DNA from 2 places in the Paenibacillus sp. FSL R10-2771 genome. Region 2 is predicted to be linked to the other one. Evidence: riboswitches for the same ligand, from Rfam matches in the RefSeq annotation. Region 2 holds a riboswitch; the other holds the start of a gene.
What was found. A riboswitch is a leader RNA that binds a small molecule or an ion and turns the genes downstream of it on or off. The one in region 2 is predicted to bind S-adenosylmethionine.
Positions count from the first base shown of each region.

Region 1: it holds a riboswitch for S-adenosylmethionine, as region 2 does, so the genes downstream of both, NSU14_RS02160 (methionine ABC transporter ATP-binding protein) here and metA (homoserine O-acetyltransferase MetA) in region 2, are expected to answer to the same signal.

Region 1 is NZ_JBBOBM010000001.1:482,110-489,936, reverse strand. Features, by position in the region: gene NSU14_RS02195 (HesB/IscA family protein) at 279-638, opposite strand; gene mqnE (aminofutalosine synthase MqnE) at 1,010-2,116, shown strand; gene NSU14_RS02185 (NAD(P)/FAD-dependent oxidoreductase) at 2,196-3,257, shown strand; gene NSU14_RS02180 (YuzB family protein) at 3,281-3,535, opposite strand; gene NSU14_RS02175 (NifU family protein) at 3,618-3,866, shown strand; gene NSU14_RS02170 (MetQ/NlpA family ABC transporter substrate-binding protein) at 4,069-4,947, opposite strand; gene NSU14_RS02165 (methionine ABC transporter permease) at 5,005-5,673, opposite strand; gene NSU14_RS02160 (methionine ABC transporter ATP-binding protein) at 5,673-6,689, opposite strand; SAM riboswitch class I at 6,788-6,923, opposite strand; gene NSU14_RS02155 (Cthe_2314 family HEPN domain-containing protein) at 7,015-7,761, opposite strand; gene NSU14_RS02150 (UbiD family decarboxylase) at 7,789-7,827, opposite strand, start outside.
Region 2 is NZ_JBBOBM010000001.1:5,082,106-5,089,932, forward strand. Features, by position in the region: gene NSU14_RS21725 (hypothetical protein) at 1-300, shown strand, start outside; gene NSU14_RS21730 (hypothetical protein) at 690-1,289, opposite strand; gene mqnC (cyclic dehypoxanthinyl futalosine synthase) at 1,518-2,654, opposite strand; gene NSU14_RS21740 (aminotransferase class I/II-fold pyridoxal phosphate-dependent enzyme) at 2,849-4,015, opposite strand; gene metA (homoserine O-acetyltransferase MetA) at 4,077-4,994, opposite strand; SAM riboswitch class I at 5,114-5,245, opposite strand; gene corA (magnesium/cobalt transporter CorA) at 5,670-6,605, shown strand; gene NSU14_RS21755 (1-phosphofructokinase family hexose kinase) at 6,696-7,637, opposite strand; gene NSU14_RS21760 (HRDC domain-containing protein) at 7,802-7,827, opposite strand, start outside.

The DNA of each region.
Region 1 (7,827 bases), 4.6 Mb from region 2:
ATATTTCCTATGTAATTTATAATTAAATATATAGGATATTCTTTTTATTATCGGATTATTTTTCCATAAATTTTATGGTTATCCATCCCTCCGGCATTTCCTTTAACCTTGATCCGTTGTCATTCCAATCTTCTTCTGCTTTTTGGCCAAATAAAAAGCCTCCTGAAAAGTGTAAAGTACTTCTTACACAATTCAAGAGGTTGGGAAGCCGTGATTAACGGCTGCATATTCAGCTGTCTATATTAGATTCCAGTGCTACATCCCATCATTTACCCGTCTTAGCAAGGCTCAGCCGCCGGCTTGCCTGCATCTTCCTTCGTACGGAAAGAAGATCCGCAGCCGCACGTAGCAGTGGCGTTCGGATTGTTAATGGTGAAGCCGCCGGTCATGCCGGATTCTTCGAAGTCGATCTCCAGGCCGTCGAGGTAACGGATATCGTCTTTGCTTACGACTACCTTCAAGCCCTCAATGTCCATATACACGTCTTGCTCGCTTTCGTTATCATCGAAGCCCATGGCGTAAGAGAATCCGCTGCAGCCCCCGGGAGTTACGCCCAGACGGAGAAACATATCAGGTACTTCCTGCTCAGCAAGCATGGTCTTCAATTGGCCTGCTGCTAATTCACTAATGTTAATCATAACTTTAACCTCCCAAAAGTTTTGTGAGCATATTTTTGCAATAGCTTTTATCAACCAGCCCTAAGGCCTCAGGTAATGTTCAAATAATTTGCACTTCTATAATTTAAATTAAGTATACTCCACTATTCTCTTAGCCTCAAGTCGCAAACGTACCGCAGTTATGCATTTCATGCCGGGTTCCCTTAAGTTTTCTGGCGGTTGCTCACCCTCCGGGAGAGGTTTATAATAGGAAAAGCGATATACGTAAAAATTCGGAAATTTGTCACGAGGTTACATCTAACCTCTATTTCATGCCGGTCTGCTGCCGGCTCATGTCATTAGCTCACGATTCTGCGATGCAGTTGCCTCGCCAACCTTCAGGAGGAAATTATATGTCTACCCTTATAACACCCCACATGGATGCCCGGATGGCGAACATCATTGAGAAGGTCCGCGGCGGAGAAAGATTAAATTTGGAAGATGGCGTTTATTTATATGAGAGCAATGATTTATTAACGATCGGGCAATTAGCCAATGAGGTTAACCAGCGAAAAAACGGGAATAAAGTATATTTTATCGAAAACATGAGTCTATATTTCACCAATGTCTGCGAATCCCGCTGCGCATTCTGCAATTTCCGCAAGGATGAGGGAGAAGACGGCGCTTATACCCTTTCCGGCGAGGAAATGGTGCAATATGTGCAGCAGCATATCCATCCCGGCGTACGCGAGTTCCACATTGTCGGAGGCCATAATGATAACGTGCCCTTCCAGTACTATGTTGATTCGCTAAAAGCTTTGAACGAGCACTTCCCTGACGTCACTCTCAAGGCCTACACCGCAGCAGAGATCGACTTCTTCACCCGCATCAGCGGCCTTAGCATCCGTGAAGTACTGGAGCAGCTGCGCGCCGCCGGACTGAAGACCCTTACCGGGGGAGGGGCAGAGATTCTGTCCGACCAGTACCGCAAAAAAATGCGTGTGGACAAAGCCAATGTTGAGGAATATCTGGAGGTTCACCGCACTGCCCATAATATAGGTATGAGAACACATACGACTATGCTGTACGGCTCCATTGAGTCCCGCGAGGACCGCATCCGCCACATGCTGCAAATCCGCGAGCTGCAGGACGAAACGGGCGGATTCATGGTGTTCATTCCGCTCTCCATGCAGCCTAAGAACAAGAATGCAGGCATTATGCGCCGGAACTCTGCTTACGAGGATCTTAAGACGATTGCAGTAAGCCGCCTGATGCTGGATAACTTTGACCATATCAAAGCCTACTTCATTAATATCGGAGCACAGCTGACCCAGGTCGCCCTCAGCTTCGGAGCTTCAGATGTACATGGCACGATTCTCAAAGAACGGATCAGCCATGCCGCAGGCGCATTGACCCCGGAAGGCCTGACACGTGAAGAGCTGATCTGGCTCGTCAAAGGGGCCGGACGGATTCCGGTTGAACGGGATACTTTCTACAACGAGATTAAAGTATACGAGTAACAACTAACCGCACCAGCCTATAATCCTGCGGAACTGCCTTGCCCATCTCGCACCATACCTGAAAGGAAGATCGGTTCGCATGAGAACTCTACTTGTCCTGGGCGGCGGCTACGGCGGTCTTGCCCTCATTCAGCAGCTACTTAACAACCATCTCCCCCATGATGTGGAAATCGTCCTGGTTGACCGGATGCCGTATCAGGGAATCAAGACGGAATATTATGCACTGGCCGCAGGAACTGTAACGGATTATCATCTGCGGATTCAATTCCCGGTTCATCCCCGCTTAACGATCCGCTATGGTCAGGTGGGCTCCATCGATCTGGAGAGCCGGGTGATATTCCTCGATACCGGAGAACCGATATCTTATGATATTCTGGCGATAGCGCTCGGCTGCACCGATAATTTCCATAATATCCCCGGAGCCGAGCACTATGCCTGCAGTATTCAGAGCTTTGCCGGGACCCGCGAAACCTACCGCCGGCTGAACGATGTGAAGCCTTACGGAACGGTTAACATTGTAGGCGGAGGACTGAGCGGAGTTGAGATTGCCTCAGAACTGCGGGAGAGCCGGCCTGATCTGAACATCTCTATTCTGGACCGCGGGGAACGGGTATTGTCTTCTTTCCCGGCCAAGCTGTCACAGTATGTGGAGGAATGGTTCAATGAGCATCATGTGGAGACCATAGGACGGGTATCCGTCTCCCATGTAGAAAAGGATGCCATCTTCAATGGCACCCAGGCAATTCCTGCTGATGTTACGGTCTGGACTGCCGGCATTCAGCCGGTGCAGGTGGTCCAGCAGCTTGAACTCCCCAAAGACCGTGGAGGACGGATCATTGTGGGAAATTATTACAATGTGGCCGACTATCCGGAGGTATACGTGATTGGGGATTGCGCCAGCCTGCCCTTCGCACCAAGCGCACAAGCCGCAGGTGCCCAGGGAGAACAGGTGGGGCAGATTATTCAGGCCCTATGGCGGGGTGAGACGCCGAAGCTGCATAAGATTAAGCTTAAGGGGACTCTCGGTTCACTGGGTAAAAATGCCGGCTTCGGCCTGATGGGCCGCCGCTCCGTCATGGGCCGTGTTCCGCGCCTGCTCAAAAGCGGCGTGCTCTGGATGTCTAAGCGCCATTTCGGGTAGGACAACCAAACCACGGCTGCGGTTTAGTCGATTTCAAGGCTATCCCATGCCTCAGCCTCTTTAATGGCTGCCTCAATCGCCTCTTCAAGTCCTTCGGCGGATTCGGCTTCAATAATCTCCCCGTCGACCATGGCGAAGGGCTGCAGATAACATTGTCCGCAGTTGTTCAGACAGCCGTACTCCACCACATCGTATTCGGGGTTTTGCTCCAGCTTATTTTTGAGCTTTTCTGTACCATGTCCGATATTACTGGCACAAAATTCTATAATTGGTCTCATGATGATCTCCCTATTCTGCGCTAACCATTTTATTTTTTAACTTTTTGTACTATAATAAACATACGAAAGGAGTGATTGAGAAATGAGTGAGAATGTACAAAGTGCAACCATGTACGATGAAGTATTGGAAGTGCTCGATAAACTTCGTCCGTTCCTGCAGCGCGATGGCGGTGACGTCGAACTGATCGATGTAGAAGACGGCATCGTTAAGTTGAAGCTTATGGGTGCCTGCGGCAGTTGCCCAAGCTCCACGATCACGCTGAAAGCCGGGATCGAACGCGCTCTTGTTGAAGAAGTAGAAGGCGTGGAAGAAGTTATTCAAGTATTCTAATCCCGTATCATAGATCATCCCGGCCTCCGTTGAGAAGGCCGGGATTTTTTTTATTATAGTGGATTTCACAGGCAGGATCAACCCGCCGCGTTCCCGGTAACCTTACCCATCCCTCCCAAAGGCCAGAAATGCCCTGTTAACCGTTCCCGGCTGACAGGGCATTTCTGGTCTTCTCTTTAGTTGTTCAGCTTAAGCTTTAGGCTTAGAATGCAGGGATAATTGCACCTTCATATTTCTCTTCGATGAAGGCTTTGGCTTCAGCAGAGTTCAGGGCCGCAGCCAGCTTCTGGATCGCATCGGAATCTTTGTTATCCGGACGGGCTACCAGCAGGTTGGCGTAAGGGGAATCTGCTCCCTCGATGAACAAAGCATCCTTGGTTGGAACCAGGCCGGCTTCCAGCGCATAGTTGGTGTTAATCAGCGCCAGATCTACCTCGTCCAGCTGACGCGGCAGCATAGCTGCATCCAGCTCAATGATTTCAAGCTTCTTCGTATTCTCAGTGATATCAGCTTTGGTGGAAGTGATGTTGGTGTCATCCTTCAGTTTGATCAGACCGTTCTTAGCCAGCAGGATCAATGCGCGTCCGCCGTTGGTGGCATCATTCGGGATGGCAACCTTGGCACCGTCAGCCAGTTCGCTGATTGCTTTGATTTTTTTGGAATACGCGCCGAAAGGCTCAACGTGAACCGCGGTTACAGATACAAGATCCGTGCCGTTCTTGGCATTCTGGTCATCCAGGTAAGGCTTGTGCTGGAAGAAGTTCGCATCCAGTTGTTTCTCGGCAAGCTGTGTATTCGGAAGGATATAGTCCGTGAATTCTTTGATCTCAAGCTTAATGCCTTGTGCTTCAAGCAGCGGGGCAATAGCTTTCAGAATTTCCGCATGCGGTACAGGAGAAGCTCCAATGACCAGGGTTACCGGTTCTGCAGCAGGTTCAGTGGTCGGTTCTGCAGCAGCAGCTTCCGTTGGCGCCGTTGTAGCCGCAGAGTTTGCCGCGTTATTCGCAGCGTTATTGTTGCCGCAAGCTGCAAGCACCAATATCATGGTCAAGCTGAAGAATGTAAGCAGTACTTTTTTCATCTGTAAATCCCCCTCTAATCAATAATTTGTATGAATAAGGCTCTATATGGACATACCTTATTTCCGTGTAAAATGTCTTACCAGCCGGTCACCGGCCATTTGCAGCAGCTGCACCAGAATAACCATCAGGGCCACCGAGATAATCATGACTTCCTTCTCATAACGGTAATAGCCGTAGCGGATCGCCAGGTCACCCAGACCGCCGCCGCCTATCATCCCGGACATTGCGGTATACGAGACGAGGGTAACAATCGTAATCGTAACACCGGCCAGCAGACCCGGACGAGCCTCCGGCAGCAACACGCGCATTACAATCTGTCCCGTGGATGCTCCCATACCCTGCGCCGCTTCGATGATCCCCCGGTCAACCTCCCGCAGTGCGGTCTCTACCAGTCTGGCGAAGAATGGAGCCGCGCCGATCACCAGCGCCGGAATCGTTCCAAGTACGCCTATCGAGGTACCCATAATCGACTTGCTGAACGGAATCAGGGCAACCATCAGAATAATAAAGGGAACCGAACGCAGAATATTTACGACGAATGATAATACCGAGTAAACAACCCTGATAATAGTGTTATTAGACTTGCCCCATAAATATAACACAATTCCGAGCGGTAAACCAAGGATAATTGTGAATATTCCTGAAAAAGCTAACATTTTTAATGTTGCGACCGTGGCATCAAGCATTTCTTCCCAGTTAATCGCGCTAAAATCCAGTCCGCCCATTAAGAAATCACCTCCACATCAAGGCCTTCAGCCGCAAGCTCGGAAAGTGTTGCTTCCACGGCTTCGGATGGCCCTTCAAACCGGACAATCAGCTGACCATAAGGAACATCCTTGATAGTAGAAATGGTTCCCTGCAGAATGGCGAAATTAACTCCGGTTCCCTGCGCCACATGGGAAAGGGTCGATTCGTACGTTTTTTGCCCGAGAAAAGTAATTTTGACCGCCTTAGTATATCCGGCATGTACAGCATCAATCGCTTGCCGCAGCGGTCCGTCCGCCTGAGTTTCACTGCGGATGAATTCTTTCGTAACCTCATGCCTTGGTTTCAAAAAAACCTGGGCAACATCGCCCTGCTCCACAATCCCGCCTCCATGAATGACAGCCACCCGGTCGCAAATGCTCTGAATGACATGCATCTCATGCGTAATCAGCACAATGGTCAAGTGAAATTTCCGGTTAATATCCAGCAGCAGGCGCAGAATTGAATCCGTTGTCTGCGGGTCCAGTGCTGAAGTCGCTTCATCGCATAGCAGAACATCCGGATCGCTCGCCAGAGCACGGGCGATCCCGACCCGCTGCTTCTGGCCTCCGGACAGCTGAGCCGGATATTTGTTCCGGTGCTCCTCAAGTCCGACTAGAGCCAGCAGATCCTGAACCTTCCGCTCAATCTCCGTCTTGGAGGTTCCGGCCAGCCGCAGCGGAAAGGCGATATTGTCATAGACGGTTGCGGAGGAGAGCAGATTGAAATGCTGAAAGATCATCCCGATCTTGCGCCGCTGCTCCTGCAGCTGTCCCTGGCTGAGTGCAGTCAATTCCACCCCATCCACCCATACTTCACCCTCGCTCGGACGTTCCAGCAGATTAATGCAGCGGATCAGCGTGCTTTTGCCTGCACCGGAGTGGCCGATCACACCGAATATCTCCCCCTTCTTAATCGACAGGCTTAGTCCGGAAAGCGCCGTTGCGGCCTTGCTTCCCTTACCGTATACTTTCGTTAAATCTTTCAGCTCTATCAATCGCCCCGTCCTCCTTCTTCCATGCAATTTATAACAAAAAAGACCTCTTACGATCCGTGCAGATCGGAAGAGGCCGTGTGTGTGAAGTAAACAATGCCGTCTCATCTGCCAAGACCGCAAACCTAGCGGCATTGTAGGAATTAGCACCATGACATTTGCAGCCAGCAGCTAAGCTGTGTACAAATCGGTTGCCGGGCTTCATCGGGCCTATCCCTCCGCCGCTCTCGATAAGATTATAGTATGAAGTTATATATGCCGTTTCATGTTAGAAGTAAATACTTGCATAAGTATATTAAGTTTCCGGTTCTTTGTCAAAGGTAAGTTTTTACGGCTGTCCGTGCTCTGAACGCTGGCTGGATGCAGCTTTATTCTTGTGCCACTGCTCATTGCTGTACCTGAAGGCAGCCGATAAAGATTTGCACACCATCTCCAGGCTCTGCCTCAAATCCTCCAGATGACTGTCAAGATCCTCCAGTTGGATTTTGTCATGCAGCCCTTGATGGCGTTGCCAGAGATCATCCGTCATCTCAGCGTTCATGTAGTGAATCTCGGCATTGCGCCGTTTGCGCAGATTCTCCACCGGTTCGCGGTAAGAGTTCCTGATCTTCTCCAGCTCATTGGCCAGCGGGTTGTGCGCATGAAGCAGCTGAAATTGGCGAAGCACTGTGAAGTAAGAGAAATGCGCTTTGACTTTACCTGTATTCAGATCATACAGACTGTTCAGAACCGTACCCAGCTTGTCCAGCAGGGAGAACACCCGGATGAAGCCGTCCTTATAAAAATACACATACCTGGCGTACTCTCCCTGTTCCGTGGGCGACATATCATCCATATAACCGGCAACCACCGACTTCCGGTAAAAGGCGGCGGCGAACCAGCTCTGCTCCAGCTCGTCCAGCGATGAGATCAGACCGCGTGTCCATATCTCCAGCTTGCGGTATTCATGGTCACGGTCTTGATGTGTGTTCATCTCCTTGCGCAGCATGGAGGCGACCTTCGCCATGTTGTCCATGGCTTCGGCCAGTACCCCGCTGTTCTCGCGGGGCGGCTCTCCCAGTAATGTCCGCAGCATATTTGTCCTCCTCAGAATACTTAAGATCTATACAAGAGGGAAATAACGGTTCCAGTTCCGGTTCAC
Region 2 (7,827 bases):
GAATTATTCTGGATCAAAGACGAGAACCGGAACACAAGCCGGAAAGATATCCGCTGGTTTGAGGAAATGCTCACCTTTGATACTTTACGGGAAGCGGAAGAATGGGTTATGAGTGATGCCTATAATAAAATTGGCGGAGACCAGTTTGACGGCTATTGGACTGGTGATCCTAAGCTGGCGTTTGCGCTGGTCTATAACCTGACACGCCTGAAGACTCTGGGCCACGCTTCTTTTAATGATATCTATGCTGATGAAGAGAACCGGGAAGGTCAAACTATATTTAAGGTCTGGGTGAGTTGATGGGGGCTGGTGCCACTACCGGAAAAGCTGAGCGAAGGCAATGAGCTATATGCGAAAAACCGAATACAATGGGCTCGCACGTAGCTAAATGAGCATAATGTATGCGAAAAATCGAATACAATGGGCTCGCACGTGGCTAAATGCGCCTGATGTATGCGAAAAACCGAATACAATGGGCTCTCACGTAGCTCAATGAGCATAATGTATGCGAAATTTCGAACACAATTGACTTCCACGGCTCAATGAGCATAATGTATTCGAAATTTCGAATACAATTGGCTCGCCCGTAGCTGATGCTAGCGGTGCCGGTGGAATAGATGGAAAAAAGACATTGATAAAGAGCCCTCTTACACATCTAATATGTGCTGAAGGGCTATCTTTCGCTTTTACTAAATCTCAAATACTATCTCGTCGCCTGTCTCGCTCTTCTTGAAAGGGTTGATGTATTGTGTGAACCTCAATTGCAATCCTGAAGCATCGTCAGGTAATGGCGGGGAGACAACGTATTTATAGGCAGCATGATCAGATCTGCTCCCCCCACTAATCATCCGGGAGTCATATTGTTCGCTAATGTATAGCTCATAGTGGCTATGTTGATGAGATTTGGATTCAATCTCCGGCTCATTGTCCCAATCTATACTAAGTGTTAGTACACTTGCATTTGTGTATTGCCGTATAGAAGTTAGAGTATAGAACCGCTCCCCTATCACGACTGACTTCAGGATTGCAATGTGTTGTCTAAATCCCGCTGGTTCAATTAATGGTTTATATTGTTTTTCATTCATCATACTTCCAAATAACGACTTTAAGAAATCCTCATAGAGTCCATAAGTCTCTGACCATTTAGAAATATACTCAAACGGAGGATAACCTGGATTATTACCAGAGATTTCCTTCCTTCGCTTTATCAAAGAACAAATTTCTTTATCGATATCGGTAATTCCTTCATCATAGTGATCTGTTGGGCGTTCAAATGATATCCGTTTCATCTTCAGCCTCCCATGAGCTTATTTAAGTGATTTCACATTCAAATATTAACATATAATTGATTGTATGGATAATCGAACCTTTTCCAGACGACAAAGAACGCATATTCAATTGAACAAATGTTGTAGTTAAAATAATAAAAATAAACGGGTAAAAACTACATAAAGTGTAGTTTTTACCCGTTTTCTCACCTTAGTAGGGTAACAACACATCAGGTGTTGTTCTACCCTCTAGTTTTGCATGATGAAGTCATTGTCAATCTTAGCATTGGCGTCCTCGAACGTCCGCAGGATGTCATAACGCGTGTTGCGCTGCGCCGGAATCTTGCCTGCTTCGCGGATCAGCTGGGTAATGGACTCGATGTTGACCTTGTAGGTTGCGCCCGCCGAGGAAACTACGTTCTCCTCGATCATCGTACTGCCGAAGTCATTACAGCCGTATTGCAGGGAAAGCTTACCGACCTCAGGGCCCATCGTGACCCAGGAGGACTGGAAGTTCTTGATATTATCCAACACCAGACGGCTGATTGCCACGGTCTTGAGGTATTCTTCCGGTGTCTGCCGGTCCAGCTTGAGGTTCGTATTATCCGGCTGGAAGGTCCAGGAGATGAAGGCCAGGAATCCTTCGGAGTCATATTTGTTCGCTATGCACTCGTCCTGGGCTTCACGGACACGCAGCAGATGCAGCGCCCGCTCTTCCATACTCTCACCCAGACCGATCACCATCGTGGCTGTCGTGTTCATGCCGATCCGGTGCGCGGTCTGCATGACATCCATCCACTCCCGCCAGGAGCCTTTGAGCCGGCTGATCTTGCGGCGCGTGCGGTCATCGAGAATCTCCGCTCCCCCGCCGGGCAGGGAATCCAGGCCTGCGGCATGAATCTCACGCATGACCTGCTCCAGCGGCAGTCCGGAGACCTCGACCATCTTCATGATCTCTGCCGGTGAGAAGGAATGCATGGTGATCTCCGGGAACCGCTGCTTAATTCCGCGCAGGATGTCCGTGTAATAGCTGAACGGCAGATTCGGGTTCGTTCCGCCCTGCATCAGAATTTCAGTCCCGTTCACGCTGATCGTCTCGGCAATCTTCTGATAGATAGTTTCATCGGGAAGCACATAACCTTCCTCCGAACCCGGTCTGCGGTAGAAGGCGCAGAAGCGGCAATAGACATCACATACATTGGTGTAGTTAATATTACGGCCGATTACAAATGTAGCCAGCGGGTCCGGGTGCCAGCGCTTCATAATAATATCCGCAGCCGCGCCCATTTTCTCAATTTCATTGCTTTCGAACAGCGTGATTGTGTCTTCTAATTGAAGACGTTCACCTTTAAGTGTCTTATCCAGAATAAGATCAATTGCACTCAACGTTCGCAGCCTCCTCTTAATCCTATGAAGTATAGTAGATGAATTTAATTTAAAAAATAAACAAACTCGTTCCCCCATCGTATCACAATCGGATGAGCTTGAAAAATCTTTCGCCAAATAAAACAGCAGCACCCGTTGGCGCTGCTGTTCAATGTATACAGTGATTCTATCTGGCTGCTAAGGTTCCAAGATGCCTATTCCAGCTCGGTGCGCGCGGCCTCCAGTGCCTGCGTAAGATCAGCGATCAGATCGTCCACATGCTCGATGCCGACCGAGAAACGCAGCAGCCGGTCATCTACGCCAACCGCATCCCGGATTTCCGCCGGAATATCGGCGTGAGTCTGTACAGCCGGATAGGTCATGAGCGATTCCACACCGCCAAGACTCTCAGCGAATGCAATCAGGCGGATGTGGCGGAGCAGCGGCTCCACGTATCTGGCATCCTTCACCTTGAAGGAGAAAATCCCGGTGTTGCCGGAGGACTGGCGCTTCTGGATTTCGTATCCCGGATGATCCGGCAGACCCGGATGGAAGACTTCGGCTATGGCCGGATGCTCCAGCAGATAACGGGCGATAGCCAGCGCATTACTCTCATGCCGCTCCATGCGCAGGGCAAGTGTCTTCATCCCCTTCATCAGCTGGTAGCTGTCGTTTGGTGCAAGGACAGCGCCCAGTGAATTATGCAGAATCGCCATTTCTGCAGACAATTCAGCACCTTTGGTCACAATAAGTCCGGCAAGGACATCGTTATGTCCGCCCAGATATTTGGTCGCGCTGTGAACGATGATATCTGCTCCAAGCTCAATAGGGCGCTGGAAGAACGGGGTCAGCAGCGTATTGTCGACAATCGTGAGCAGCCCGTGGCGGCGGGCCCATGTACATACCGCTTCGATATCCGTAATCATCATCAGCGGATTGGTTGGTGTCTCAATGAATACACCCTTGGTGCCCGGCTGGCGCGCAGCTTCCAGAGCATCCAGATCATTCGTATCCACATAGGAGGCACTGATGCCGTATTTGGACAGAATCCGTTCCAGCAGACGGTACGTTCCGCCGTACAGGTCGAGCGAGACAACGAGATGATCACCTTGTCCAAACAAAGCAAACACAGTAGTCAGTGCAGCCATACCCGAGGCGCAGGCGAAGCCGGCATCTCCAGACTCCAGTACCGCTGCCGCATCTTCGAGCACAGAGCGGGTAGGATTTTTGGTGCGGATGTAATCAAAGCCCGTGCTCTGTCCGAGTCTCGGGTGACGGAATGCCGTCGCGTTGTACACCGGATAATTAATCGCCCCTGTCGCGGGGTCCTCCATCGAACCAATCTGTGCCAGTCTGCTCTCAATTTTCAGTTTCTCGTCCATTTCCATTGCCTCCTAAAAGTTTTGTGCGTGTAACCATTGCTTCTATATATAAATAATTTTTTTAAATAAACGCTCCGATATCGTAGGGTGTCTCCTGGTATACATAGTAATTGAGCCAATTAGCGAATAATAAGTTGGCATGGGCGCGCCAGACGGCCGGCGGTGTACGGGTGGGATCATCTTTTGGATAATAGTGCTTCGGAATCTCAATATCCATGCCCTTGGCGATATCGCGGTCATACTCCCATTTCAGGGAGAACGGATCATACTCTGAATGTCCGGTTACAAAAATCTGCTTGCCGTCATGCGCAGAAACCAGGTACACACCGGCTTCCTCTGATTCCGCCAGAATCTGCAGATCCGGATTATTCTCTATATCTTCACGGGAGACGTCGGTGTGACGGGAATGCGGCACATGGAATACTTCGTCGAAGCCCCGCAGCAGTTTCACATTATTATGGCTCAGCGTATGCGGAAACACTCCAAAGCATTTATCCGGCAGACTCACCTTACGCACGCCGAAGTGGTGGTACAGTCCTGCCTGCGCGGCCCAACAGATATGCATGGTCGAGGTTACGTTCTGCTTGCTCCATTCAAAAATCACTTTCAGCTCTTCCCAGTAGTTGACATCCTCGAACTCCATTTGTTCCACCGGAGCCCCGGTGATGATCAAGCCGTCAAAGCGGCGGTCACTGATTTCATCAAAGGTTTTGTAAAAGCTCTTTAAGTGCTCTGCCGAAGTATTCTTCGAGGTATGGGAGCTGGGATGCAGCAGAACAACGTCCACCTGAAGCGGTGAGTTCCCGATAAGGCGCAGCAGCTGCGTTTCCGTGGTTTCTTTGGTCGGCATCAGATTCAGGATGGCGATCCGCAAAGGACGGATATCCTGATGAAAGGCATGGCTTTCATCCATTACAAAAATATTCTCACCGGATAATACTTCTTTGGCCGGAAGACTGTCGGGAATTTTAATAGGCATTGCTGTTTCCACTCCTTAACTGAAATTAGGTTCCGCTTGGCGGTTAAATCTGATGTAAAACAACGAAAAAAGACCTTTCTCGGGCGAGAAAGGTCATATATCTGCAGTCATATGCGCCTCTCTCATCTGCCAGAGAACTTCCGCCGGACGAATAACGTCCTGCAAAGCTTCCGCAAGAATTAGCACCGTGCGTTCACACGCCGGTTGCCGGGTTTCATCGGGCTAGTCCCTCCACCTGCTCTTGATAAGATTTAGCTGTATTCAGTTGGGGTTATTCCAAAGCATCCGCGGATACTTTTCTTAAAATTCACTTTAAATCATGAACCTCCTTTTCGTCAAGTCCATACAATGCTTAAGGGGCCTGGAGAATGAAAAGAATTTCTCTTGAAAGAGCCATACCCCGGCGTTATACTAGACAAGTGTTTCAACCATAAACGGCGAAAAGAAGAGGTGAGAGAAGAATGGAAGGCGACCCGGGCTCGCGAATAAGCGTGCAGAAAGAACAACCACACAGGATTAACATCAGCTTGCCGGCGGCGGGGGCAGTTCTTCTTCATGCTCTCGGACCGTCTTTTGGCCTCCATCCATGATTGTACCACCGGCCAAGCTGATTTTTTCTCTGTGCTTTAATTAGCATATCCCTGGAGAAGACCAGGGACAGAAGGAGTGAATCAGATGAAAATCCGGCTGGTGAACGCAGGGGTTTTTACGACTATTGACAATATTGAGGATACACTTACCGCACCCGCTGAGGGTTTCTACTGGATTGATGCAGATGCCCAGGATCTTGTTGAGCTTCAGCCTTTGTACAATCTGCATGATCTGGCTGTCGAGGACTGTCTCAGTGAAGAGGATCAGCGCCCGAAGCTGGAGATCTATGAGAGCCATTATTTCATCGTAGTCAACAGCATCCGGTTTGATGACGAGGAAATCTTCCTCCGCGCGCTCAACGTATTCCTGGGCAGACACTTCATCATTACCGTTACGAAGCAGAAGATCCATGAGCTGCGCGTCCTGAAGCCCGTCCTGTGGGAGCAGGAGGTCAGTGAACCGGACCGTTTCCTGTACCTGTTAATCGACCTTGTGGTTGACAACTTCTTCTCGGTCGGTGACCGGATTGAAGCGCGGATCGAGAAGCTGGAAGAGGATATCCTCATGCACACCAAGAAATCACATCTCAGCGAGATCATCGGTCTGCGCAGTGAAATTCTCTGGCTGAAGAAGATGCTCGGCCCGCAGAAGGAAGTTATCAACACGCTCAACAAAAAAGACCTCCGCCTGATCGACGATCAGCTGCAGAAGTATTTCAGCGATATTTATGAAAATGCGGTCAAGATCTCTGAAACCTTTGAAACGTACCGCGATCTCATGGGCAACTTACGTGAAGCTTATCAGTCCAGTATTGCTAACCGCGCCAATGAAATCATGAGAGTATTTACGGCAATTACTACGATATTCATGCCGCTGACCGTTATTACCGGTATCTACGGTATGAACTTTGACAATATTCCCGAGACCCATTCCCAGTACGGCTATTATGGAGTCATCGCCGTCATGGTGACGCTCGGCTGCGGAATGCTGGTGATCTTCCGCAAGAAGGATTGGCTATGAAACTAAACGGACGAATACGCAGGACGAAGGCACCGGATACCTCTTGGTATAGGGAAGCCTTCGTCTTTTTGGTATATGGCGGCCACAAAACTACATGTGTCCGGCTGCGCCGGTATCCATGCCGGCAAACAACCGCTCCGTATCCTCGCGCTTGCAGAGCTGACGCTCCGGATTCATGACAGCTGCAGCTCCGGAGGCGATGCCGAACTGAACGGCTCTGCGCAGCGGCCAGCCCCGTTCCAGACTGTACACGAGTCCCGCAACCAGACTGTCGCCAGCGCCTACTACACTGAGTACAGGAACTTCAGGTGCCAGCAGATGCTCGCAGCCGTCTTTGGTAATCAGCAGCGCCCCGTCCCCGCCCAGTGAGACTACCACTACTTCCGTCCGGCCTTCTTCAATCAGCTGCAGTGCGGCTGCCTTCACTTCCTCATCACCGGTTATTGCATGCCCTACCAATTCTTCCAGCTCACGCGCGTTCGGCTTCAGCAGATATACACCGGCATCAGCCGCAAGCTGCAGCGCTTCGCCGGAAGTATCGATAATAACCCTGGCCTTCCAGGGCTTCGCAGCTTCAATGACACGCGCATAGAAATCAGCGGGACAGCCCGGGGGCAGACTGCCGCTGGCTACAAGATAAGCAGGTTTATCCGGCAGCGCCGTTAATTGCTCAAGACACTCCTTCCAGTCGCCTTCGATGAACCGCGGGCCCGGCATGTCGAACCGGAACTGCTGCCCGGTGGATTCCTCCACGACAATCAGATTCTCCCGGGTCTGCCCGCTGATCGGAATCTCCTGATGTCTTACGCCCTCCTGTTCCAGCATATGGTGCAGCAGCTGGCCATGAAGTCCGCCTGAGGCATAGAGTGCAAGGGAATCCCCGCCCAGTCTGTGAATCGCCCGTGACACATTCACACCGCCGCCCCCCGGTTTGTACGAGGCTTCACGGCAGCGCAGCTTATGATCGGGAACAACTTTTCTTATACCCGTACTGGCATCGACGCTAGGATTAACCGTCAACGTTACTATCATATGTCCCACTCCTTATTAACTGCATACAGGTATAGTACCGCTAATCGCCCCTTTCTCCTAATAATTTGCAGGCACTGCCGGCCGCAGATAAAACCCTAAAGCGCACTTCCTCACGGGAAGGGGGAAGCGCGCTTCAGGGTAAGCTCCGGGAAGAAGGCTGCTTCCTACAGGTTCGTCGCCAGCCCCAGAC